3 regions of the Paenarthrobacter aromaticivorans genome follow, and region 1 is predicted to be linked to each of the others. Evidence: riboswitches for the same ligand, from Rfam matches in the RefSeq annotation. Region 1 holds a riboswitch; each other region holds the start of a gene.
What was found. Region 1 has a riboswitch for glycine ahead of cycA (D-serine/D-alanine/glycine transporter). Riboswitches for the same ligand answer to the same signal wherever they lie in the genome.
Positions count from the first base shown of each region.

Region 2: it holds a riboswitch for glycine, as region 1 does, so the genes downstream of both, gcvP (aminomethyl-transferring glycine dehydrogenase) here and cycA (D-serine/D-alanine/glycine transporter) in region 1, are expected to answer to the same signal.
Region 3: it holds a riboswitch for glycine, as region 1 does, so the genes downstream of both, gcvP (aminomethyl-transferring glycine dehydrogenase) here and cycA (D-serine/D-alanine/glycine transporter) in region 1, are expected to answer to the same signal.

Region 1 covers NZ_JAHOPC010000001.1:65,405-73,094, reverse strand. Annotated here, with positions in the region: gene KSW38_RS00335 (prolyl oligopeptidase family serine peptidase) at 1-570, opposite strand, end outside; gene KSW38_RS00330 (FAD/NAD(P)-binding protein) at 630-2,615, shown strand; glycine riboswitch at 2,690-2,788, shown strand; gene cycA (D-serine/D-alanine/glycine transporter) at 2,922-4,409, shown strand; gene KSW38_RS00320 (ExeM/NucH family extracellular endonuclease) at 4,486-7,690, opposite strand, start outside.
Region 2 covers NZ_JAHOPC010000022.1:47,420-55,109, forward strand. Annotated here, with positions in the region: gene KSW38_RS22370 (PucR family transcriptional regulator) at 1-1,318, shown strand, start outside; glycine riboswitch at 1,394-1,492, shown strand; gene gcvP (aminomethyl-transferring glycine dehydrogenase) at 1,642-4,488, shown strand; gene gcvT (glycine cleavage system aminomethyltransferase GcvT) at 4,498-5,634, shown strand; gene gcvH (glycine cleavage system protein GcvH) at 5,898-6,281, shown strand; gene glyA (serine hydroxymethyltransferase) at 6,278-7,597, shown strand.
Region 3 covers NZ_JAHOPC010000019.1:60,911-68,600, reverse strand. Annotated here, with positions in the region: gene gcvP (aminomethyl-transferring glycine dehydrogenase) at 1-2,422, opposite strand, end outside; glycine riboswitch at 2,608-2,705, opposite strand; gene KSW38_RS21495 (TetR/AcrR family transcriptional regulator) at 2,799-3,338, opposite strand; gene KSW38_RS21490 (MFS transporter) at 3,412-4,962, shown strand; gene KSW38_RS21485 (cyclodeaminase/cyclohydrolase family protein) at 4,986-5,636, opposite strand; gene KSW38_RS21480 (amidohydrolase) at 5,744-6,988, shown strand; gene KSW38_RS21475 (hypothetical protein) at 7,051-7,272, opposite strand; gene KSW38_RS21470 (NAD(P)/FAD-dependent oxidoreductase) at 7,347-7,690, opposite strand, start outside.

The sequences.
Region 1 (7,690 bases):
AGCGGCAGGGTCAACAAAGGTGCGGGATTCGACGTCGAACTCGCGGTGACGGTTGGCATCGCCGCCGTCGGGGGACAGAGAAACCATCGCGAAGCGGTACATGTCCCCGTCCAAAGGACGGAGAAACCCAGCTCCATGGAACACCCACTCGACGCCTTCTGCGGCGGCGAGGGCATCGATGTCCAGCAGTACGTCCCATTCGGGTGCCTCGGAAACGTAGCTCTCCCACGTGGTCCGCCGCCAAAGGCCCTTGGGGTGCTCCTGGTCCTTCCAGAAGTTGTAGTAGTAATCACCGCGCTTGTTCACCATGGCAATCCGGTCCGTGGAATCCAGGACCTCCAGAATGCCGGCTTCAACCGCTGCGTACTCTGCGTCCTCCAGCAAATCCTCGGTTCGCGCGTTTTGTTCACCGACCCAGGCCAGCTGTTCTTCGCCGTGAATGTCCTCCAACCACACGTTCTCATCCGTGGGTTCGGGCGCTATGGTCGCAGCGTGGCGAGGCCCGGACGTGGTCTCCAGATCCGTGTCATTGTCAGGAAGGGGCGTCTGATCAGCTTCTGTGGTGGTCATCGCCCCATCCAAGCAACACTTTTCAACTGGAAGCAAGTCACAGGAAGTTAGGCTTGAGCGTGGCTAAATCGCAAATCAATCGTGTTGCCCTGATTGGGGCCGGCCCCCGGGGCACGAGTGTCCTTGAGCGGCTGCTCGCGAATTGGGCTGCAGGGGCCACCAGCCGTGCGAACCGGGCCGATCCAGGGTGGAGCGCACTGCACATCCATGTTGTAGATCCTTTCCCACCGGCATCCGGCCATGTGTGGCAGCCGGAGCAGTCCAGGCTGTACCTGATGAACACACAGGCGTTCTATCCGACGCTCATCCCTGAAGATCCCAAGCTTGCGCAGCCCCTCGCGGGCGGTTCCTTCGACCAGTGGCGCGCCGCCCGACGTCGTGATGGACAGGGCCTGAATGACGCCGAAAAGGCGGAGTTGGCCACGCTCGAGTCCCACGATTTTCCGAGCCGGGCCATATATGGAAGGTACCTGCGGCAGACTTTGGCGGAGCTGCTTCAGCGAATGCCCGACGGCGTGGAGGTCGCCTTCCATGAAACGACCGCCGTAGCGGCGCGCCCGGTCCCGGCAAGTTCAGGCACCACAGGCGGGCAAGCGTTCGACGTCGAACTGGCCGACGGCACTACGCTCACCGTCGGCTCGGTGGTCCTCGCGCTGGGGCACGTCGAGTCCCGTTTGAATCCGGAGCAGCGTGCGTTCCAACGGGCCGCCGACGAGCACGGCCTCCTCTATTTCCCGCCTGCACCGCCGGCCGACGTCGACTGGCAGCGGGTGCCGGACAACGAGCCCGTCCTGATGCGTGGGATGGGACTGAATTTCTTCGATGTCATGGGCCAGCTGACCGAGGGCCGCGGAGGCAAGTTCGTCGAAGCCGGCGTACCGGGAGCCGGAGTTCTCGAGTACCGGCCCTCAGGCAGGGAACCCAAGATCATCGCAGCATCCCGGCGCGGAACCCCGTACCGGGCCAAGGCTGGTTTGGCAGGGTATTACCCCAGCAGCATCACCATGAGTTACCTGACCGAGGCAGCAGTGGACCGCTTCAGGGCAGCCGGCATCCAGCCAGGATTCGACCATGACCTTTGGCCGCTCCTGCATCGTGACGCCTTGTGGGCTTACTACTCCACCCTGGCAAGGTCGCAGCCCGCCGCCATTCGCGATGCAGCGCAGTTCCTCGCGGACCTTGAGGATGCCTTGCAGCCCCACGCGCACACCACTGCCAAATGGGAAAGTGACGTCGCCGCCCTCGTGGACAAGCACGTGGTTGCCTCCCGCCGACTCAATGTCCGCGGGCTCGCTGCGCCGTTGGCTGGCCGGACGTTCGCGTCCCGCCGGGAGTTGGACCTGGCAATAACGGCCTACCTTGACGACGACGCGCGGCGCTCTGCCCTCGGGGAAGCCGACCCCGTGAAGATGGCCATCGGAGCCCTCCACAGAGGCAGGGCGATCCTCAAGTCCGTCGTCGCCGACGGCGGAATCACGGACGAATCGTGGGTCGCTGAGCTGCGGGGATGGTTCGAGTCGTTTGTTGAAGGCCTTGCAAGCGGAGCCCCAGCGCTGCGTTCGGAGCAGTTGGCAGCTTTGGCGCGTGCCGGCGTCGTTGGTTTCGTTGGACCCGATCCCAAGTTCAGCGTGGATAGAAGCGCCAAGGTTTTCCGGGCGGTCTCGCCTTGGGTTCACGATGGACCTGTGGAGGCATCCACTTTGATTGAAGCGATGTCGCCAGCCAACCGAGTAGGCATCAATATTTCCCCGCTCCTGGAACAACTCATGGCCGACGGCCTTGTGCGAACCAAAATCATGATGAGTGCCGAGGGCACGCCAGTGCAGACAACCGGACTGGATGTGGAACCGCACCCGTACCGGCCTGTGGCGTCCAACGGCTCTGTGACGCAGGGGATGTATGTTTTGGGCCTGCAATTGTCCGCGACCCAGTGGGGAACAGCGATTGCTGCGGAGGCGCGTCCGGCAACCGGGAAGGCTTACGCCAGTGGCCAGCGAACCTTGCGGGATGCCGACGAAATCGCTCGTAGCATTCTGGGCAGTTAGCTGCCTTCGTTTGCGGTGAGTCCAACGCTTCGCTAGTGTGTGAGCTGCATCACCGGCAAAGTGGTGCGCGCTTTTGATCTGCGGCGGGAGAGTCCTGCCGGTACATCCCGTCAGGCGCCGTAGGAGCAAACCCTCCCCAGGAATCTCTCAGGCCCATGTACCGCCGCGGCGAGGCAACTCTGGAAAGCAGTCCGGGCAACCGGGCTCACCGAAGGTGCAAGCAGGCCCATTCCTGCGGAAACTCTCAGGTCCACGACAGAGCGGGGAGGAACCCGAATCATCGTGGCACCCAGTGCCGCCTGAACAATGGAGTTCCTCTTGACGATTCAGCGCCCACCATCCTCCGACTCGCATCGAGCAGACTCACCACACCTCGAACGGCAGCTCAGTAACCGGCACATCCAGCTGATCGCGATAGGCGGTGCAATTGGCACGGGCCTGTTCATGGGCTCGGGAAAGACAATTTCTGCCGCTGGTCCGTCTGTCATTTTCGTGTACATGATCATCGGCTTCATGCTGTTCTTCGTCATGCGCGCCATGGGCGAGTTGCTCCTGAGCAACCTGAACTACAAATCCTTCAGCGACTTCGCAGCGGACCTGCTGGGTCCCTGGGCAGGGTTCTTCACCGGCTGGACCTACTGGTTCTGCTGGGTCATTACCGGCATCGCTGACGTCATCGCGATCGCCGGGTACTCCAAGGAGCTCTGGCCTTCCCTTCCGCTCTGGGTACCCGGATTGATCACCATCGGTATCCTGCTGCTCCTGAACCTGGCTACGGTGAAAGCATTCGGCGAGACCGAGTTCTGGTTCGCCCTCATCAAGATCGTCGCTATCGCGGCCCTCATCATCGTCGGCCTGTTCATGATTTTCAGCGGCTTCCAGTCCGACGCCGGACCGGCCAGCTTCACCAACCTGTGGAGCCACGGTGGCTTCTTCCCCAACGAATTCATGGGCTTCGTCGCCGGTTTCCAGATCGCCGTCTTCGCTTTCGTCGGCATTGAACTGGTAGGCACCACGGCCGCCGAGGCCAAGGACCCGGAGAAGAACCTGCCCAAGGCCATCAACTCGATCCCGATCCGCGTGCTGCTCTTCTATGTGGGCGCCCTCATCATCCTGATGTCCGTCACCCCGTGGACCCAGTTCGCGGCTGGACATAGCCCCTTCATTGCCATGTTCTCCCTGGCCGGACTGGGTGCTGCCGCCACCATCGTCAACCTTGTGGTGCTCAGCTCTGCGATGTCCTCCGCCAACTCCGGCATCTACTCCACGTCCCGCATGGTTTACGGCCTGGCCAAGGAAGGCGACGCCCCAGCTGTGTTCGGCGCGCTCTCAGGACGCAAAGTACCCCGCAACGCCCTGTTCCTTTCTTGCGTCCTGCTGCTGTCCGGCGTCGTTCTCATGTACGCAGGGCAGGACATCGGCAAGGCGTTCGACATGGTGACCACCGTGTCAGCTGTCTGCTTCGTGTTCGTATGGTCCATCATCCTGGCCAGCTACCTGGCGTTCCGCAAGCGGCGGCCACACCTGCATGATTCTTCGGCGTTCAAAATGCCCGGCGGCGTGGTGATGGTGTGGGTGGTCTTCGCATTCTTTGCCTTCGTGCTCTGGACCCTGACCACGCAGCCGGACACTTTTGCTGCGCTGCTGGCTACGCCGCTGTGGTTCGTGATTCTGGGGGTGGCCTGGTCCATCCTGCGTCGTCGGCCCGCGCATCTGGTTCGCTACGAGGAGTTCCAAGCGGAGCTTGAGAAAGACGCCAAGCGAGCGGAAGAGCCCGAGCTCGCAAAGAAGTAGCTGCCAAACCCCAGGGGGCACCTCACGATTCATCACCGTGCGGTGCCCCCTGGGGCAGCCTAAGGAAAGGGGCTGTTTAGCCCCTCAGGCACTTCTGATACTCCAGCCACGCCCACGCGTAGCGGAGCCAGCCCACGAGGTCGTACCACGTAGACGGTTTGACCGGCGGAGTGCACTGCGGCGGGTTGGGCCCGCTATCAGCTACCTGAACACTGGCCTTCACCACGGTTCCACTCTCGACGGCGGTCAGCACCAAGGTGCCGGTACCTGCAGCTGCCGCAGCGGGAACCTTGAGGTCCACCGTGGCTGCTCCTGCCGTTACTGGAACCGATCCAAGCGGCACTGCTGCGCCCTTGCTGTCCACGAAGATCGCATTGAGGGTGTTGTTGGCCGGGCTGCCGATCGAGGTGAGATTCAGCTTGGAGATAGCGAGTGTCATGGGCTCACCTGCTTTGACCTCTGTGGCGGTGGTGTTAACCACGGCAACTGACCGGCGCGCGAAGTCCGGAGACACGGGGTTGTGCTCACGCAGGTACTTGATCCACGCATCGCGGTCCACCAGACCGGTGTCCTTCGTGTTGGTGCCTTCCTTGAAGATCCGGAAGTTGTCGCCTCCCGTTGCCAGGAAGCTGAAGGTCCCAATTCTGTATTGCTTCGCCGGGTCCATCACGGTCCCGTTCACCCAGATGCCGGTGATGCGGTACCCTGCAGGGCGGCCGGCGTCATAGGTGTAGTTGACGTTCTTGGAGAATCCCAGCTGCTGGTAGGGGCGGCTGGGAACAGTTCCGTCAACGTTGGTCTGCCACTGCTGCTCAAGAAGGGTCTTGAACTGGGCGCCAGTGAGGGATGTAGTCCACAGGTTGTTCACGAACGGCAGGACCGCATTCGCCTCGGCGTAGGTGATGGTGCCGTCCGGGGCGTAGTAGAGCTCGTTGCGCAGGCCGCCGGGGTTTACGACGCCAATCTCCGCCCCGCCCAGTTCGGGCGCCTTGAGCGTGTCCACCAGGGAGTCCGCTACCAGGTTTCCGAGGGTGGATTCGCTCGCGCGGTCGTCCCGCTTGGGGGCACCTCCAAGCGGATCCGGCGTGAAGGCGGTGGTGATATCAGCTGTCACTGCGCCAACAGGCTGGTTCCCTATCACGGCGGCCTCGGCCAGTGCCTTATCCACGATCGCCTTTACCGTCGCCACCCGGGGATACGCGGCAGCCAGGCTTTCTGAAGTCTCCGTGGTCCGGTCCACGACGGCGGCCTTATAGCCCGTCACGGATTTCGTAGCGGTATCGACCGTGAGAGTCACGCTTCCCACGTTTTCGCCGTAGTTGCCGGTCTGCACAATGGGACGGGTTTTGCCGGTGGGTTGGCCGTTGGCATCCAGCAAGGGTGCGTCCCAGGCATACTCCTTGTGGGTGTGTCCGGTAAAGATGGCGGCCACGTCAGGGCTGGTCTCGTTGACGAGCTTGGCGAACGGTCCGCCGGCTGCGACTTCCTGCTCCAGGGTGGCACCCTCCGGTGTGCCCGATGCTGCGCCGTCGTGGTTCTCCACAATGATCAGGTCCGCCGCGTTCTCCGACTTGATCTTGGCGGCTACGCGGTTAATGGCTTCAACAGGGTCCCCGAATTCGAGATCCGTGATTCCCGCCGGGGTCACCAACGACGGAACTTCCTGCGTGACGGTGCCGATGACGGCCACCCGCAGGCCGTTCATATCCAGGACCTTGTACTCCGGCAGTACCGGAGTCTTGGTGCCCTTCTGGTAAACGTTCGCGCCCAGGTAGGCAAACTTCGCGTTGGTACCGTCGGCGATGACGCGATCGCGCAGGTCCTGCCACCCGCCGTCGAACTCGTGGTTACCTAGTGCGGAAGCCCGAAGCTCCAGCGCGTTCAGGACATCGATGGTTGGTTGGTCCTTCGCAACCGAGGAAGCGAAAAGTGAAGCGCCGATGTTGTCCCCGGCAGAAATGAAGGCTGTTGCGCCGGGGGCGGCCGCAGCGCGGAGCTTCTCCACAGTGCCGGCGAAGAGGACAGTGTTGGAGTCGATCCGGCCGTGGAAGTCGTTGATGCCCAGGAACTGCAGGTCAACAGTGGCCGGCATATCCGATCCCAAGTTCATGCCCACCACCACAGGATCGTGGTCGCTGGCACGGAACTCGTCCCCTGCATAGTAGTTGGTCACATTGTTGTTATACCTGCTGTATTCCAGCGCCACGGACTCCACAGAGTTGATGTTCCAAATGTCGGTTCCCGTGACTATCCCGGCCGCTGCCGGGGAAGCAAGGATGTGGTCCAGCGAGCCCACCATGCCACCGAAGAGGTAGGAATGCTTGCCGGTACCAGCTTCGAGGTCGGCGTAGCCTGCGCCAGTGAGGACATTGATGGGGTCTTCCTTGGCATAGGCGTTGAAGTCGCCGATCAGGAAGACCTTGTCCGTGCCTTTGGAGGCTTGGAGGTCCTTGGAGAAGGCGAGGAGTGATTCAGCCTGCTTTGTACGGGCAATGTTCGAGGCGCCCTGGCCCTTGTCCGTGTCATCCGGGGTGGCAGCGGAACCCTTGGACTTGAAGTGGTTTACGATCGCGATGAACTTCTTGTCTTCGTCCGCGCCGACCGGCTTGAAGACCTGCGCGAGCGGTTTGCGGGCGCTTGCAAAGGCCACGGTGTCGTTGTGGATGATTGACTCCCCGACCGGCTCGGCTACCGCCTTCTTGTAAATGAACGCGGTGCGGATCATATCCTCATCGCTTGGAGGGGGAGCGTTTGCGGGTGTCCGCACGTAGTCCCATACGCCCGGCGTCTTCACGTTGAGGGCGTCCACGAGCTTGGACAGGGCGTCATCACGGTTCTTGCCGAACTGGGCGGAGTTCTCTATTTCCTCAAGGGATACGACGTCCGCACCGGCCTTGGTTATCGCAGCGACGATCTTGTTCTGCTGGCGTTGGAGGTTCTCAGCATTGGCAGCGCCGCGGGCATTGCAACCTTCCTTGACCGTGATCGGATTCCCGTCCCGGTCGGTGTAAAAAATGCAGCCGCTGAGCTGATCGCCGGTGGTTGTGAAGTAGTTCAGCACATTGAAGGAGGCAAGCTTTAGGTTTCCGCCGACGTCAGCGGGGCCGTCCGGGCGGGAAGCGGAGAAACTTGCAGGCTGCACAGTGTCCGCATTCGTGGGAGTCAGCGCTGTGAGGGGCTGGAATTTCCACGAATTATTGCCGTAGCCCAGGATCACATCGGTCCGGAACCGGGCGGGGGAGCCTACCCGAACAGGATCGGATGTAGTCAAGTAAGGGAGC
Region 2 (7,690 bases), on a different contig from region 1:
GGCGCTCGCGGAGGCCCTCATGGACAGCGGGGCGAGCGCCTTGGCGATCGGCGAAAAGATGCACGCACCCCCGCTGACGCAGGAGTTCCTGGCGGCCTGCGACCGGCTGCCGCTGCCGCTGATCAACATCCCGTACCCGCTGCCCTTCATCGCGATTGCCCGCTCGGTTGCCGAATCCTCCCTGCTCGAAGAGTCCCGGCGCCTGCGCCAGACAGCCAGGGTCTACGACCTTCTCCGCACGGCCGGAGCCTCCGAGGACCATTGGCAAAGCCTGGTCCAACGGCTTGCCACCGAACTGGACGCTGAACTGTTCGTGGTGGACCGCCGCTGCCTCCATCCCTGGCACCCCGAGGGCCAACGGCTCCCGGAGTTCCTCGCGGATGAATGGGCTCCGCTTTCCGGGCAGGTGTCCTTGGCTGGCAAGAATTTCCAGTGGCACCGGATCCGGGGCCGGCACGTGCTGACCATGGACATCCCGACGCACGCCAATGCGCTGCTTGTGGTGCTGCCACACAGCGAACCGCACCCGGACGCCGTCGTACTCCTGCACGCCGCAACCGTGCTGGGACTGCAGCTCTCGCGCATCGTTTTGTCGCTTGAAGGGCGGCATCGGCTGGCCGGCGAGTTCCTGCTGCAGGCTATGGATGGCCGACTGGGCGCGGCCGAGATGGAGAGCCGGCTGTCAGCTTTTGGGGTTCCGCCCCAAGACTTCCTGCTCGCATCCATGTCAGCGAACGCTTCCACCACAACGAACGACGGCGACAAGCTGGCGAACGTGCACATCGAACTGTGGCGGCACGGGGTTGCGTCGGCGTCGTTGAAGCGGAATAGCAGGCTGCACGTGGTGGTCCCCGCTGATGTGCCGGACGACATCCTGATTCATTGCGCCGGGGCAGATGCCGCGATTGGAATCAGCGCTCCGGCGGGTGTGGCGGGCATTCAGCGCGCGCTGCAGGAGTCGCTTTGGGCGCTCGGATCGGCCCGGGCGAACAAGCTCGACCTGGCCCGCTACGCGCAGGGGCCATCCTGGCTCGGGCTGACCGGTTTTGAGGAAGGAACTGCGCTGGTCAGGCGTCTGCTGGGTCCGATTTTCGATTACGAGCAGAGCCAGGAAGGCGATCTCCTGGTCACGCTGACGACCTATTTGGACTCGCAGCGTTCCTGGCAAAAGACTGCCGCAGCCTTGTTCGCGCACCGGCAAACCATCATTTACAGGATCCGGAAAATCGGCGAGCTGACGGGGCTGGACATGGGTGAAACCTCCACGGTGGCGCAGCTGTGGTTCGCGCTCCAGATCCACGAGGCGATGCATCGGTAGGTACCCCTTGCTTGCGCTTTTTCGAAATGATCAGCTATGGTGTGAAGCGTGTCACCCATGGTGACGCAACGCTTTTGATCTGCGGCGGGAGAGTCCTGCCGGTACATCCAGTCAGGCGCCGTAGGAGCAAATCCTCCCCAGGAATCTCTCAGGCCCATGTACCGCCGCGGTTAGGCAACTCTGGAAAGCAGTCCGGGCAACCGGGCTCACCGACGGTGCAAGCAGGCAACCATTCCTGCGGAATCTCTCAGGTCCAATACAGAGTGGGGAGGAACCCACATTCATCGTGGCGCTCAGTGGGCGCCTGAATCATGGAGTTCCTCTTGACTGTTCAATCAACCCCCACCGCTTTCGCGGACCGGCATATCGGCGCCCGACGCCAATCCGACGTTGCCACCATGCTCAAGGCAATCGGCTACGACTCCGTAGACGGCCTGGTAGATGTTGCGGTCCCCGATTCCATCCGCCAGGACACTGCCCTGAAGTTGCAGGACGCCCTCACCGAGGTGCAGGTCCTCGCCGAGCTGCGCAAGCTCGCGTCCAAGAACAAGACCGCCGTCCAGCTGATCGGCCAGGGCTACTACGACACCGTTACACCCCCGGTCATCCGCCGCAACATCCTCGAATCCCCGGCCTGGTACACCGCCTACACGCCGTACCAGCCCGAGATTTCGCAGGGCCGCCTCGAAGCTCTCCTGAACTTCCAGACCATGGTCCAGGACCTCACGGGGCTGCCGGTAGCCAACGCTTCGCTGCTGGATGAAGCTACTGCAGTGGCTGAGGCCGTGCTGCTCATGCGCCGTGCCAACAAGTCCAAAACCGCGAAGGACGGCAAGACCGTCCTGGACGCCGACCTCCTCCCGCAGACCATCGCGATCGTGAAGGGCCGCGCCGAAGCGCTGGGCTTCGAAGTGGAGATTGCCGACCTTTCGCTGGGCCTGCCCGACGGCGACATCAACGGCGTCGTCCTGCAGCAACCCGGTGTTTCGGGCCACGTGTTTGACCACTCCGCCGTGATCGCTGAGGCCAAGGAACGCGGTGCCCTGGTGACCGTGGCTGCCGATCTTTTGGCTCTCACCCTCATCACGCCCCCGGGCGAACAGGGCGCCGACATCGCGGTCGGAACTGCCCAGCGCTTTGGTGTTCCGCTGTTCTTCGGTGGCCCGCACGCCGCATACATGGCAGTCCGCGAAGGCATGGAGCGCACGCTTCCGGGCCGCATCGTGGGCGTCTCCAAGGACAATGCCGGCGTCCCCGCTTACCGGCTTGCGCTCCAGACCCGCGAACAGCACATCCGCCGCGAGAAGGCCACGTCCAACATCTGCACTGCCCAGGCCCTGCTCGCGATCGTGGCCTCGATGTACGCGGTTTACCACGGTCCGGAAGGCCTGAAGGCAATCGCCGAAACCGTCCATGGCCACGCCCGCACACTGGCCACTGCCCTCAAGACCGCCGGCCGCGAACTCGTGTCCGAATCCTTCTTCGACACTCTGACGGTCCGCGTACCCGGCAAGGCTGACAAAGTCATCGCCGCCGCCGAAGCCCGCGGTATCAACCTGCGTCGCATCGATGCCGACACGGTTGGCGTTTCGCTCGATGAAACCACGACGCCGGAGGTCCTCTCTGCGGTAGCCGTCGCCTTTGGTGCCGGCCCGATGAAGGACGCAGCCGGGTTCGAGCTGCCGTCCTCCGTTCTCCGGACCTCGGATTTCCTGCAGCACCCGGTGTTCAACACGCACCGTTCCGAGACGCAGCTGTTGCGCTATATCCGCAAGCTGTCCGACCGGGACCTCGCACTGGATCGCACCATGATCCCGCTGGGTTCCTGCACCATGAAGCTGAACGCCACGGCTGAGATGGAAGCAATTTCCTGGCCCGAGTTCGCCTCGATCCACCCGTTCGCTCCGGATCACCAGACCGCTGGCTGGCGCGAGCTCATTGAAGGACTGGAAGCCGACCTCACAGAGATCACCGGCTACGATCAGGTCTCCATCCAGCCGAACGCCGGCTCCCAGGGTGAGCTCGCGGGCCTGCTGGCAATCCGTGGCTACCACCTGTCCCGCGGCGATGAGCAGCGCAACGTGTGCCTGATTCCTGCTTCTGCGCACGGAACCAACGCAGCCTCTGCTGTGTTGGCCGGCATGAAGGTTGTCGTGGTGGCCACCGCCGCTGACGGAACGATCGATCACGCGGACCTGACTGCGAAAATCGAAGCCAACCGCGAGGCGCTCTCCTGCATCATGATCACCTACCCGTCCACGCACGGTGTTTACGACGCCGACGTGCGGGAAGTGTGCGACGCCGTCCACGAGGCCGGTGGCCAGGTGTACGTTGACGGTGCAAACCTCAACGCGCTCGTTGGGCTGGCCCAGCCGGGCAAGTTCGGTGGCGACGTATCGCACCTGAACCTGCACAAGACGTTCTGCATCCCGCACGGTGGTGGCGGACCGGGTGTTGGTCCGGTTGCGGCCAAGGCCCACCTGGCACCCTTCATGCCCGGGGACGCGAACAACGTCTCATCGGAAGGTGGAGTGGCCATCTCGGCATCCCGCTACGGTTCCGCCGGTGTGCTCCCCATTTCCTGGGCCTACGTGAAGCTCATGGGCGGCCAGGGACTCACCGAAGCGACCAAGTCTGCGCTGCTCGCGGCCAACTACGTCGCCTCCCGCTTGGACGAGCACTTCCCGGTCCTGTACACGGGCGAAGGTGGGCTCGTAGCCCACGAGTGCATCCTGGATCTCCGCGACCTGACTGCCCGAACAGGCGTCACAGCTGAGGACGTGGCCAAGCGCCTCATCGACTTTGGATTCCACGCTCCCACGCTGGCGTTCCCCGTTGCGGGCACTTTGATGGTGGAGCCGACTGAGTCCGAGGACCTGGCTGAGATCGACCGCTTCATCGAAGCCATGATCACCATCCGCGCCGAAATCGAGCAGGTCGCCAGTGGCGATTTCACTGTTGAGAACTCGCCGCTGCGCAACGCGCCGCACACGGCTGCCGCCGTCGTGAGTTCTGACTGGGACCGCGAGTACTCGCGTGAGCAGGCAGCGTTCCCTGTCCACCAGCTGAAGCAGGACAAGTACTTCCCGCCGGTCGGCCGCGTTGACGGTGCCGCTGGGGACCGCAACCTGGTGTGCTCCTGCCCGCCCCTCGAAGCATTTGAAAACTAAGGACTGGTCATGACTGAGAACTACACAGCCCTGTACGAGCAACACAAAAAGGCCGGCGCGTCCTTCACGGATTTCGGCGGCTGGCAGATGCCCCTGAAGTACGAGTCCGAGCTTGCTGAGCACCACGCCGTCCGCAAGTCCGCCGGCCTGTTCGACCTCTCCCACATGGGCGAGGTCTGGGTTACCGGACCGGACGCGGCAGCGTTCCTGGACTTCGCGCTGGCGGGCAAGTTGTCCGCGATCGCCGTGGGCAAGGCAAAGTACTCGCTGATCTGCAACGCCGACGGCGGCATCATCGACGACCTCATCACCTACCGTCGCCCTTCTCCCGAAGAAGGCGTGGATCAGTACCTCGTGGTCCCAAACGCGGGCAACGCCAAGGTAGTTGCTGCAGCATTGCTGGAGCGGGCGGCAGGGTTCGACGTCGTGGTTGACGACGTCTCCGCCGAGACGTCGCTGATTGCAGTCCAAGGTCCGAACGCGGAAGCCATTCTGCTGACCTTGGTTCCCGCTGAGCAGCACGCCCTGGTGACGGAACTGAAGTACTACGCGGCCGTTGAAGTCTCCATTAACGGGCAGGATCTGTTGCTTGCACGCACCGGCTACACCGGCGAAGACGGCTTCGAGATCTACATCCCCAACCTTGATGCAGCCGGCCTGTGGGAAGCGCTCCTCGAGGTTGGCGAAGGTCACGGCCTCATCCCCGCGGGCCTTGCAGCACGCGACTCCCTGCGACTCGAAGCCGGAATGCCGCTCTACGGCAACGAGCTCTCCCGCTACGTCAACGCCTACGCCGCAGGACTTGGCCCGGTGGTTTCCCTGGCCAAGGAAAGCGACTTCATAGGCAAGGAAGCCCTGGCTGCTATCAAGGCTGCCGGCGTTGGTTCGACCATCGGCCAAAAGCTCGTCGGCCTCAAAGGTGCAGGCCGCCGCGCAGCACGCGCCCACTACTCGGTCCTCAAGGACGGCTCACTCATCGGCGAAGTCACCTCCGGCCAGCCGAGCCCGACGCTCGGTTACCCGATCGCCCTGGCGTATGTCGACGTCGAGCACTCAGAGCCGGGCACGATCGTCGACGTGGACCTCCGCGGCAAGTCGGAGCCGTTCGAAGTTGTGCCGCTGCCGTTCTACAAGCGCCAAAAGTAGGCCGCGGGTGTTTGGGGCCGCCGGCCTCTGGGTCACCTAGACCCGGCGGCGCCGACCTCCTCCGCGGGCTCGGTCGCATAGGCGCCCGCTGGGCGGACGCGATGCTCCCTTGGACGCCCGCTTCCGGTGGCCGGCACCGCAGGGGCCGATGTGGCCAAGGCGGCGCCGATCGCTTTGGCGCTGCTTGAACCCCTAAGCGCTGGGGATGGGTCGAGCACCACGTGATCTTGAAGAGTTTTTCGTAAGAGAGAGAAGGAATTGGAATGAGCAAGGTAGTTGCTGAACTGAAATATTCGGCTGAGCATGAATGGGTTGCTTCGGATGGGGGCGGGCCTGTGGGGATTGGGATCTCTGCGGTGGCCGCGGATGCCCTGGGCGACATTGTGTATGTTGACCTCCCCGAGGTTGGCTCCACGGTTACTGCGGGGGAGACCTGCGGTGAAGTTGAGTCCACGAAGTCCGTGTCGGACCTGTACTCGCCCGTGACGGGTGAGGTGACCGAGATCAACGACGCCGTCGTCGACGATCCTGCCCTCATTAACAACGATCCGTACGGTGCCGGCTGGCTGTTCAAGGTGGCCGCCACGGAAGAAGGGCCGCTCATGACGGCTGAGGAATACGCTGCGACGAACGGTGGCGAACTGTGAACCCGGCAGCCGTGACCGAATTCGAGCAGGTCGTTTCGGCGTCGTTGGATGCCCAGCTGGCTGACCTCGATCCTGAGATCGCCGCAAAGATCGACGACGAACTGGGCCGCCAGCGCGACGGCCTGGAGATGATCGCCTCCGAGAACCACACGGCCGTTGCCGTGATGCAGGCTCAGGGCTCCGTGCTGACCAACAAGTACGCCGAGGGCTACCCGGGCAAGCGCTACTACGGTGGTTGCGAGCACGTCGACGTGATCGAACAGCTCGCGATTGACCGCATCAAGTCCCTGTTTGGCGCCGAATTTGCGAACGTCCAGCCACACTCCGGTGCGCAGGCAAACGCATCGGTGATGCACGCGCTGATCAAACCGGGCGACACCATCATGGGCCTAAACCTGGCCCACGGCGGCCACCTCACCCACGGCATGCGGATCAACTTCTCCGGCAAGCTCTACAATGTGGTGCCCTACGGCGTCCGCGAAGACACCCACACGGTGGACATGGCCGAAGTTGAGCGCCTTGCACAGGAGCACAAGCCGGCCTTGATCGTTGCTGGCTGGTCCGCTTACGCGCGGCAGCTGGACTTCGCCGAGTTCCGCCGGATCGCCGACTCCGTGGGCGCCTACCTGATGGTTGATATGGCACACTTCGCAGGCCTGGTTGCAGCTGGCCTGCACCCGTCGCCGGTGCCGCACGCCCACGTCACCACCTCCACCACGCACAAGACCCTCGCCGGTCCACGTGGCGGCATCATCCTCTCCAACGACGCCGACATCGCCAAGAAGATCAACTCGGCCGTGTTCCCGGGTCAGCAAGGTGGACCGCTGGAGCACGTGATCGCCGGCAAGGCCGTCGCGTTCAAGATCGCCGCGTCCGAGGAATTCCGTGAGCGGCAGTCACGCGTACTGGCCGGTGCCCGGATCCTGGCCGAGCGACTCGTCCAGCAGGACGTTGCAGCCAAGGGAATTTCCGTGGTTTCCGGGGGTACCGACGTGCACCTGGTGCTGGTGGATCTGCGCAACTGCGAACTCGATGGACAGCAGGCCGAGGATCGTCTCGCCGCGATCGACATCACCGTCAACCGCAACGCCGTCCCGTTCGACCCGCGCCCGCCCATGGTCACCTCCGGCCTGCGCATCGGCACACCTGCACTGGCGACCCGCGGGTTCGGCGAAGCAGCCTTCCGCGAGGTTGCCGACATCATCGCCGAAGTGTTGATTGCCGACGCCGATGCGGACCTTTCCGGGTTGCGGCACCGGGTTGATGTGCTCGCGAAGGCGCATCCGTTGTACCCGGGGGTTGCGAACCTCGGTTAGCCGCTGCGTTGGCCCGTTGGGGCCGGCATCCTCCGCGTGCTCGGTCGCAGATGCACCCGCTGAGCGGATGCGATGCTCCCTTGGACGCACGCA
Region 3 (7,690 bases), on a different contig from region 1:
CACGGAGGTCCAGGATGCATTCGTGAGCCACGAGTCCGCCCTCGCCGGTGTAGAGCACGGGGAAGTGCTCGTTGAGCCGGGAAGCAATGTAGTTCGCAGCCAGCAGCGCTGACTTGGTGGCTTCGGTGAGCCCCTGGCCGCCCATGAGCTTCACGTAAGCCCAGGAAATCGGGAGTACGCCAGCCGAACCGAAACGGGAGGCCGAAATCGGGACGTCCTTGCCTTCGGTCCAGGAAGCAGCGTCACCAGGCATGAAGGGCGCCAGGTGCGCCTTCGCAGCAACAGGACCAACACCGGGTCCGCCACCACCGTGCGGGATGCAGAACGTCTTGTGCAGGTTCAGGTGGGAGACATCCCCGCCGAACTTGCCCGGCTGTGCGAGCCCAACGAGCGCATTGAGGTTTGCACCGTCAATGTAGACCTGTCCGCCGGCTTCGTGGATAGCGTCGCAGACTTCCCGGACATCGGCGTCGTAAACACCGTGCGTGGACGGGTAGGTGATCATGATGGCCGAGAGGGCGTCCCGGTTGGCCTCGATTTTGGCCGCCAGATCGGCGTGATCGATGGTGCCATCAGCGGCCGTAGCCACCACGACAACCTTCATGCCGGCCAACACAGCCGAGGCTGCGTTGGTGCCGTGCGCAGAAGCAGGAATCAGGCAGACGTTGCGCTGGTCATCGCCATTGGAGAGGTGGTAGCCGCGGATCGCGAGGAGTCCGGCGAGCTCACCCTGGGAGCCGGCGTTCGGCTGGATGGAGACTTGGTCGTAACCAGTGATTTCGGTCAGCTGGGACTCAAGATCCTTGATCAGTTCACGCCAGCCCTCGGTCTGGGAATCCGGAGCGAAGGGGTGGATGGAGGCGAACTCCGGCCAAGAGATGGCTTCCATCTCGGCCGTGGCGTTCAGCTTCATGGTGCAGGAACCCAGCGGAATCATGGTGCGGTCCAAGGCCAAGTCACGGTCCGAGAGTTTGCGGATGTAGCGCAGGAGCTGGGTTTCGGAGCGGTGCGTGTTGAATACCGGGTGCTGCATGAAGTCGCTCGAACGCTCAACGGAGGCCTCCAGTGCGAAGCCCTCCACGGCTTCGGTGACCGAAGCGCCGAAGACATCCAGGACGCCGCGAACAATCTCCGGTGTGGTGGTCTCGTCAACAGAAATGCCCACGAGATCAGCGTCAATGCCGCGCAGGTTGATGCCCTTGGCCTCGGCAGCAGCTACGATTTCGGCAGCCTTGCCAGGAACGCGGACCGTAATGGTGTCAAAGAAGGATGTGTGGAGGACCTCGACGCCGGCAGCCTTCAGTGACGCCGCAAGGGTGCGGGCGTGACCGTGGGCCGTTTCTGCGATTGCCTTCAGGCCTTCGGGGCCGTGGTAGACGGCGTACATGGATGCGACGATGGCCAGCAACGCCTGCGCGGTACAAATGTTGGACGTGGCCTTCTCGCGGCGGATGTGCTGCTCGCGGGTCTGCAGCGCCAAGCGGTAGGCAGGGACACCGGCGTCGTCCTTGGAAACGCCCACCAGACGGCCCGGCATGGAACGCTCGAGACCCTTCTGGACGGCCATGTACGCGGCGTGCGGGCCACCGAAGAACAGCGGAACGCCGAGGCGCTGGGCAGAACCGACGGCGATGTCAGCACCTTGCTCGCCCGGAGGGGTGATGAGCGTCAGGGAGAGCAGGTCTGCTGCGACCGTGACCAGTGCGCCGCGTTCCTTGGCCGCTGCGATGACGCCAGAGTGATCGAACACGCGGCCCGAAACACCGGGCTGCTGCAGGACGATGCCGTTGATGACGCCCTCAGGGAGGCCCAGCGAAAGGTCAGCGACCTCAACCTCGAAGCCGAGCGCCTCAGCGCGGCCCTTCACGATGGCGATGGTCTGGGGGAGGCAGTCGGCGTCCAGGACGGTCTTCCCGTCGTGGGCTTCCTTGTTCTTGTTGGCCCGGCGCATCATGAGGACGGCCTCGGCCACGGCCGTAGCTTCGTCCAGCAGGGAGGCGTTGGCAATCGGCAGGCCCACGAGGTCCTGGACCATGGTCTGGAAGTTCAGCAGAGCTTCCAGACGGCCCTGCGAGATTTCCGGCTGGTAAGGCGTGTACGCCGTGTACCAGGCCGGGGATTCGAGGATGTTCCTGCGGATAACCGGCGGCGTGACGGTGTCGTAATAGCCCTGGCCGATCATCTGGACGGCAGTCTTGTTCTTGGACGCAAGCTTGCGCAGCTCGGCCAGCACCTCAACTTCGCTGAGCGCGTTTTCAAGGGTAAGGGCAACGTCCTGGCGGATGTCTTTGGGAACGGCCGTATCAACCAGCGAATCAACGGTGTCGTAGCCGACCGTCTTGAGCATGGTGTCAATGTCGGCCTGGCGGCGGGCGCCAATATGCCGATCGACGAAGGTGGTGGAGGCTGAACTAACCGTCACGAAGGAACTCCATTACTTGGGCGGCGTTTGGGTACGCCACAGCGGCTCGGGTTCCTCCCCGCTCTGTATTGGACCTGAGAGTTTCCGCGTGTTGCTTATACAACGATCGCTTGCACCTTCGGTGAGCACAGCATTTCATCCGCGCCAACGGGCGCGGCAAAAGGCCTGCTACTTTCCAGAGTTGCCTCGCCGCGGCGGTGCGTGGGCCTGAGAGATTCCTGGGGAGGGTTTGCTCCTACGGCGCCCGCATCACTTGCTTGCAGGACTCTCCCGCCGCAGATCAAAGGCATATTCACTTGTTTGCGTGCCCCTGTAAAGACGCACCACAAGGCTCAATTGTCCTACGTCGAAGGCGTCGCCGCAAATGGGTGGCCCGCTACTTGCGGAGCCGGTCCAAGACTCCCAACAGGATCTCGACGTCGGCCTCCCGCCCGGCGTTACCGCCCTCCTGTCCGCCTTCGAACATGGCATTGAAATACAGGCCGTCACCCATATAGCTGACCGCCTTGGCAACCTCCGGACCCACATCCTCGGCCAGAACGTCCTGCCACTGTTGTTGAATGCCGGCAAACCTGCGACGCGTCTCCTCATGGGCGACTTCTGCCAGACGTGTGGCCGCCACGAACGCCCGGTCCATTGGGGTCCCGGCCCACAGGGAGGTCCGAATGAAGTAGGCAGCGCTGCCATCGGGCGCAGTCTTCATTTTTTCGATGTCTTCCTGGGCCAAACGATCCAAGCGCTCCAGCAGGGCGCCGATCAGCGATTCCTTATTGGGAAAGTGATAGAGCAGCCCACCCTTGGACACCCCTGCTCGCTTGGCAACGGCGTCGAGTGTGGCAGCACGCTCCCCCACCTCAATAAGTAGGGCTTCGAAGGCATCCAAGACTGAATCCCTGGCAACTGGTTTTCGTGGCATGTGTCCATCATTCCCTAAAGGCTTACGGTGATTCTATTTGAAACTATACCGTCTGGACGGTACAGTAAATGACATGTTCACTCCGTCCTCAACCCAAGCACCCCGCTCCGCTTACCCCGTCACGGGCAAGGCAGCACCGTGGCGCGACTGGACGGCACTGGCACTCCTGATGTTTCCGGTGCTGCTGGTTGCCGTCGACAACACCGCCCTCACGTTCGCCCTGCCTGAAATTGCCCGCTCCTTGGATGTGGGTGGCGTGCAGCTCCTGTGGATCATTGACGCGTACCCCCTCGTGTTGGCGGCGCTGCTGGTTTCCATGGGCAACCTTGGGGACAGGATCGGACGACTGCGGCTGCTCCTGATCGGCAGCACAGGCTTCGCTGCGGTTTCGGCTGCTACGGCGTTCGCGCCCTCCGCGGAATGGCTGATTGCCGGCCGCGCTGCACTTGGCGTGTTCGGCGCCATGCTGATGCCTTCAACCCTGTCCTTAATCCGGAACATCTTTGCTGATCCGAACCGCCGGCGGCTCGCGATCGCCGTCTGGGCCGCCGCTTTCTCCGGTGGTGCCGCCCTTGGTCCGATCTTTGGTGGTTGGCTGGTGGAACACTTCTGGTGGGGTGCCGTCTTCCTGGTGGCGACCTTCCTCCTCCTTCCCCTCCTCGCCTTCGGCAGGGTCCTCATTCCCGAATCCAAGGACGCAAACCCTGGCCGTGTAGACGTGCCCAGCATCGCGTTGTCCGTGATCGCGATGGCTCCCTTCGTGTACGGGATCAAGGAATTCGCCATCCACGGATTCGGGGCGTCGGCAGCGGCCTTCATGGTCTTCGGCCTGGTGATGGGCATTCTGTTTGTCCGTCGCCAGCGGCAACTCGAGAACCCGATGCTGGATGTCCGCCTGTTCAGCAACAAGGTGTTCAGCACTGCGATCGTTGCCAACGTCCTGTCCTTGTTTTCCATGACGGGCTTCATCTACTTCTTTGCCCAGCACCTACAGCTGGTAGAAGGCCAGTCCCCCATGGAAGCGGGCATCGCAATGATTCCGGCGCTCCTGGCAACGGTCGTCGCCGGCCTGGTGGTGGTCCCGCTGGTAAAGCGCATCCGGCCAGGATTCGTGGTGGCCGGCGGACTTACCCTCAGCGCTGCGGGCTACTTGGTGGTAGCTGCGGGTGATCACAGCAGCGGACCTGTGTTCCTCTTGTCAGCTTTGACGATTCTGGCCGTCGGCGTGGGTGCAGCGGAGACCATCTCCAACGACCTCATCCTTGGCTCGGTGCCGGCCGACAAATCCGGAGCGGCGTCCGCAATTTCCGAGACTGGCTACGAGCTGGGTTCGCTCCTGGGAACGGCCGTGCTGGGCTCTATCCTCACCGCGTCCTACCAGCACAACCTCGTCATCCCGGAGGGCTTGTCCGCGCAGGCGGCCGGGAAATCGGGAGAAACGCTGGCCGGCGCAGTGGACGCCGCTGCGGCCCTACCCGCTCCGCTGTCGGATGCCCTGACAACCGCCGCCCGGGTAGCCTTCGAATCCGGCGTCCACATCACTGCGGCGATTGGGCTGGTACTGATGGCTTGCGCGGCAGTGCTCGCCGCCGTCGTGCTCCGCCGGGTTCCCAAGGCGCACTAAAAGGTGTGCCGCGTCTTCGGAAATCAATGCGCGTCAGTAGGTGCAGCCTTGCCATCTACGGCGGCCACCAGCTGGTCAATCCGGTCCAGGGCATCGCTGAGCCGGCCAACCGTAGCCCACAATTCAGGGTGCTTTTCCTTGATTTCATCAAGGGTCGCCCCTGCGGACCTGAGCGATCCGAGATCAAAGCTCACGTTGGTTCGGGCTCCGGCGATGGCCGCCCTGAGGGCTCCAAACCCGACCACTACGTCGGCAATGAGCGCTGGATTCCCGTTGGCGGCCAGCCACCCCAGGTCCTCAATGGCTTCTATGGCATGGTCCCCGAGCACAGCGGACGCCTTGGCAGCACCGACGGATGCACGGTGGATTGCTTCCTCCCGCTCCGGGCCAGGATCAAGCCTGAAGGCCGCACCGAAAGCCTTTGATGCCGTTGCGTCGTCGTCAGCCAGCTTCAGGGCGGTTTCGCGGAGGGAGCGGGCCCGGGCGTGCAGATCGGCCAACTGCTGCCCGGGCGCCTCCGTATAGCCAGCAACCATGGACGCCAAGGATGCGGCAATGGCCAGCATTACGCCGGTTCCTGCGCCTCCACCAGGTGATCCGCTGGACTCTGCGAGAGCCTTGGTCCAATCCTCAACTGTTGAGCCTTGGGTCGTGATCTCTTGTGAAGATTCCATGCAACCAAGTTTGCCTGAAGCGCACAGGTGTGGGTCGGCGTCGTTGTCTGATCACGTGGATACACTGGCCAGACCCTGCGGCGTCGACCTGTTAAGGAAAATTCCCCATGAGCATTGACCTTGAAGCCCTCTACCGTGACCTCCATTCGAACCCGGAGCTTTCCTTCCAAGAGGTCAGAACAGCCGGGATCATCAGCGGACACCTTGAGGACTTGGGGCTTCTGGTCCACCGCTGGGTGGGGAAAACAGGGGTTGTGGGAGTCCTGGACAATGGCCCCGGACCCGTGGTGATGCTTCGTGCCGACATGGACGCGTTGCCCGTCCAAGAGGCCACCGGGTTGGACTACGCAAGTACGGCAGTCGGCGTCGATCATGAAGGCCGTGAGGTGCCGATCATGCATGCGTGCGGGCACGACGTACATGTCAGCTGCCTCCTCGGAGCCGTGGAAGCGTTGGCCGCAAAGCGGCAGGACTGGCAGGGCACCCTGATCGCAGTCTTCCAGCCAGCCGAAGAATGGGGTGGCGGTGCCCAGGCCATGGTGGCGGATGGGCTCTTTGACCTGGTCCCCAAGCCGGACGTGGTCCTGGGCCAGCACGTCGCGCCCTTTCCTGTCGGATGGTTCGGCATCCGTCCCGGCGTGGCCATGGCCTCAGCGGATTCCCTCAACGTGACGTTGCATGGGCGCGGCGGCCACGGCTCCAGGCCTGAAACCACCGTTGATCCAGTGCTCATGGCCGCGGCAACCACCATGCGCCTGCAAGGAGTGGTGTCCCGGGAACTCGCCGCAAGCGATTCTGCGGTAGTTACGGTTGGGCAAATCCATTCCGGAACAAAGAACAACATCATTCCCGAGACCGCAACGCTTGGCCTCAGTATCCGATCCTTCAGCGAGCCCACACGGGAGAAAGTCCTGAACTCGATAGAGCGCATCGTTCGAAGTGAAGCTGCCGCCTCAGGCTCCCTCAAGGAACCCGACTTCCACTATGAGGAGCGCTTCCCGCTAACGGTCAATGATGAATCGGCCGCCGGAAGGATCGCTTCAGCGTTTCGCGATAGGTTTGGCGCCGCGAGGATCATAGACCCCGGCCCCGTCTCGGGCAGTGAAGACGTCGGGGAACTCGCGACGGCGGCCGGCGCGCCGCTCGTCTTTTGGTTCCTGGGCGGGATCGAGGCCACCCACTTCAAGGACTGGGCGACCACGGGCCGCCTCCCGGAGGACGTTCCGTCGAACCACTCGCCCTACTTTGCCCCGATCATCCAGCCAACACTGGCCCTTGGCACGGAAGCACTGGTCACGGGCGCCCTCGAATTCCTGGACGTCCCTAAGCAGGCAGCAGGAAACCCCGCTTAACGGGCAATTCACCGCCGCGCGCGGTGAATTGCCTTAAGACGGGGTTCTGCCCAGACCGACGCCTAGACTCTTTCGCGAATGCGGTCGACCTTCGGTTCTGAAACCTCAAATTCCCTGCGGCGACGGGCCAGGAAAGTCCACAACGTTCCTTCTGTCTGCGGGCTCTTTTCGGCAGGGGCCTCAGGTGCCTGATCCTTGCTGGTCTCAGGCTTGTGCATCTCGGGCGTACGCACGGAGTCCTTCTTCGTGCGCCTCTCATAGCCCTCATAGTACGAGTAGCACATACCCAACCTCCTTAGTGGCTGTCCTTTAATCGTCCTCGCACCCGGACCGTAAGTCGACTGCTAATTAATGCAACTCACCGTGAAACAAGGCCTTCAACGCGGCTGGCCGCCGTCGCTACCGCCAGCCTGGTTTCAGCCATCATGAGATCCGCGTTGATGACTGCACCGGACATGTTTCCCGCCGCCGCGGCAGCCACTACCTGGCCCATGGGATCGGTAACGTTGCCCGCTACCCATACGCCCGGCACGGATGTGGCTCCTCCTGGAGCAGCCGCTTCAAAATAAAGTCCCACTCCCTGGGGATGTTCCACTGGCTCAATGCCCAAGGATTCGAGCACTCTGGAACGCGCCTCCATGCATGGACCAGCCACCACCGCTTCAACGGGTATCACCGTCCCGGATTCCAGGACGACGCCGC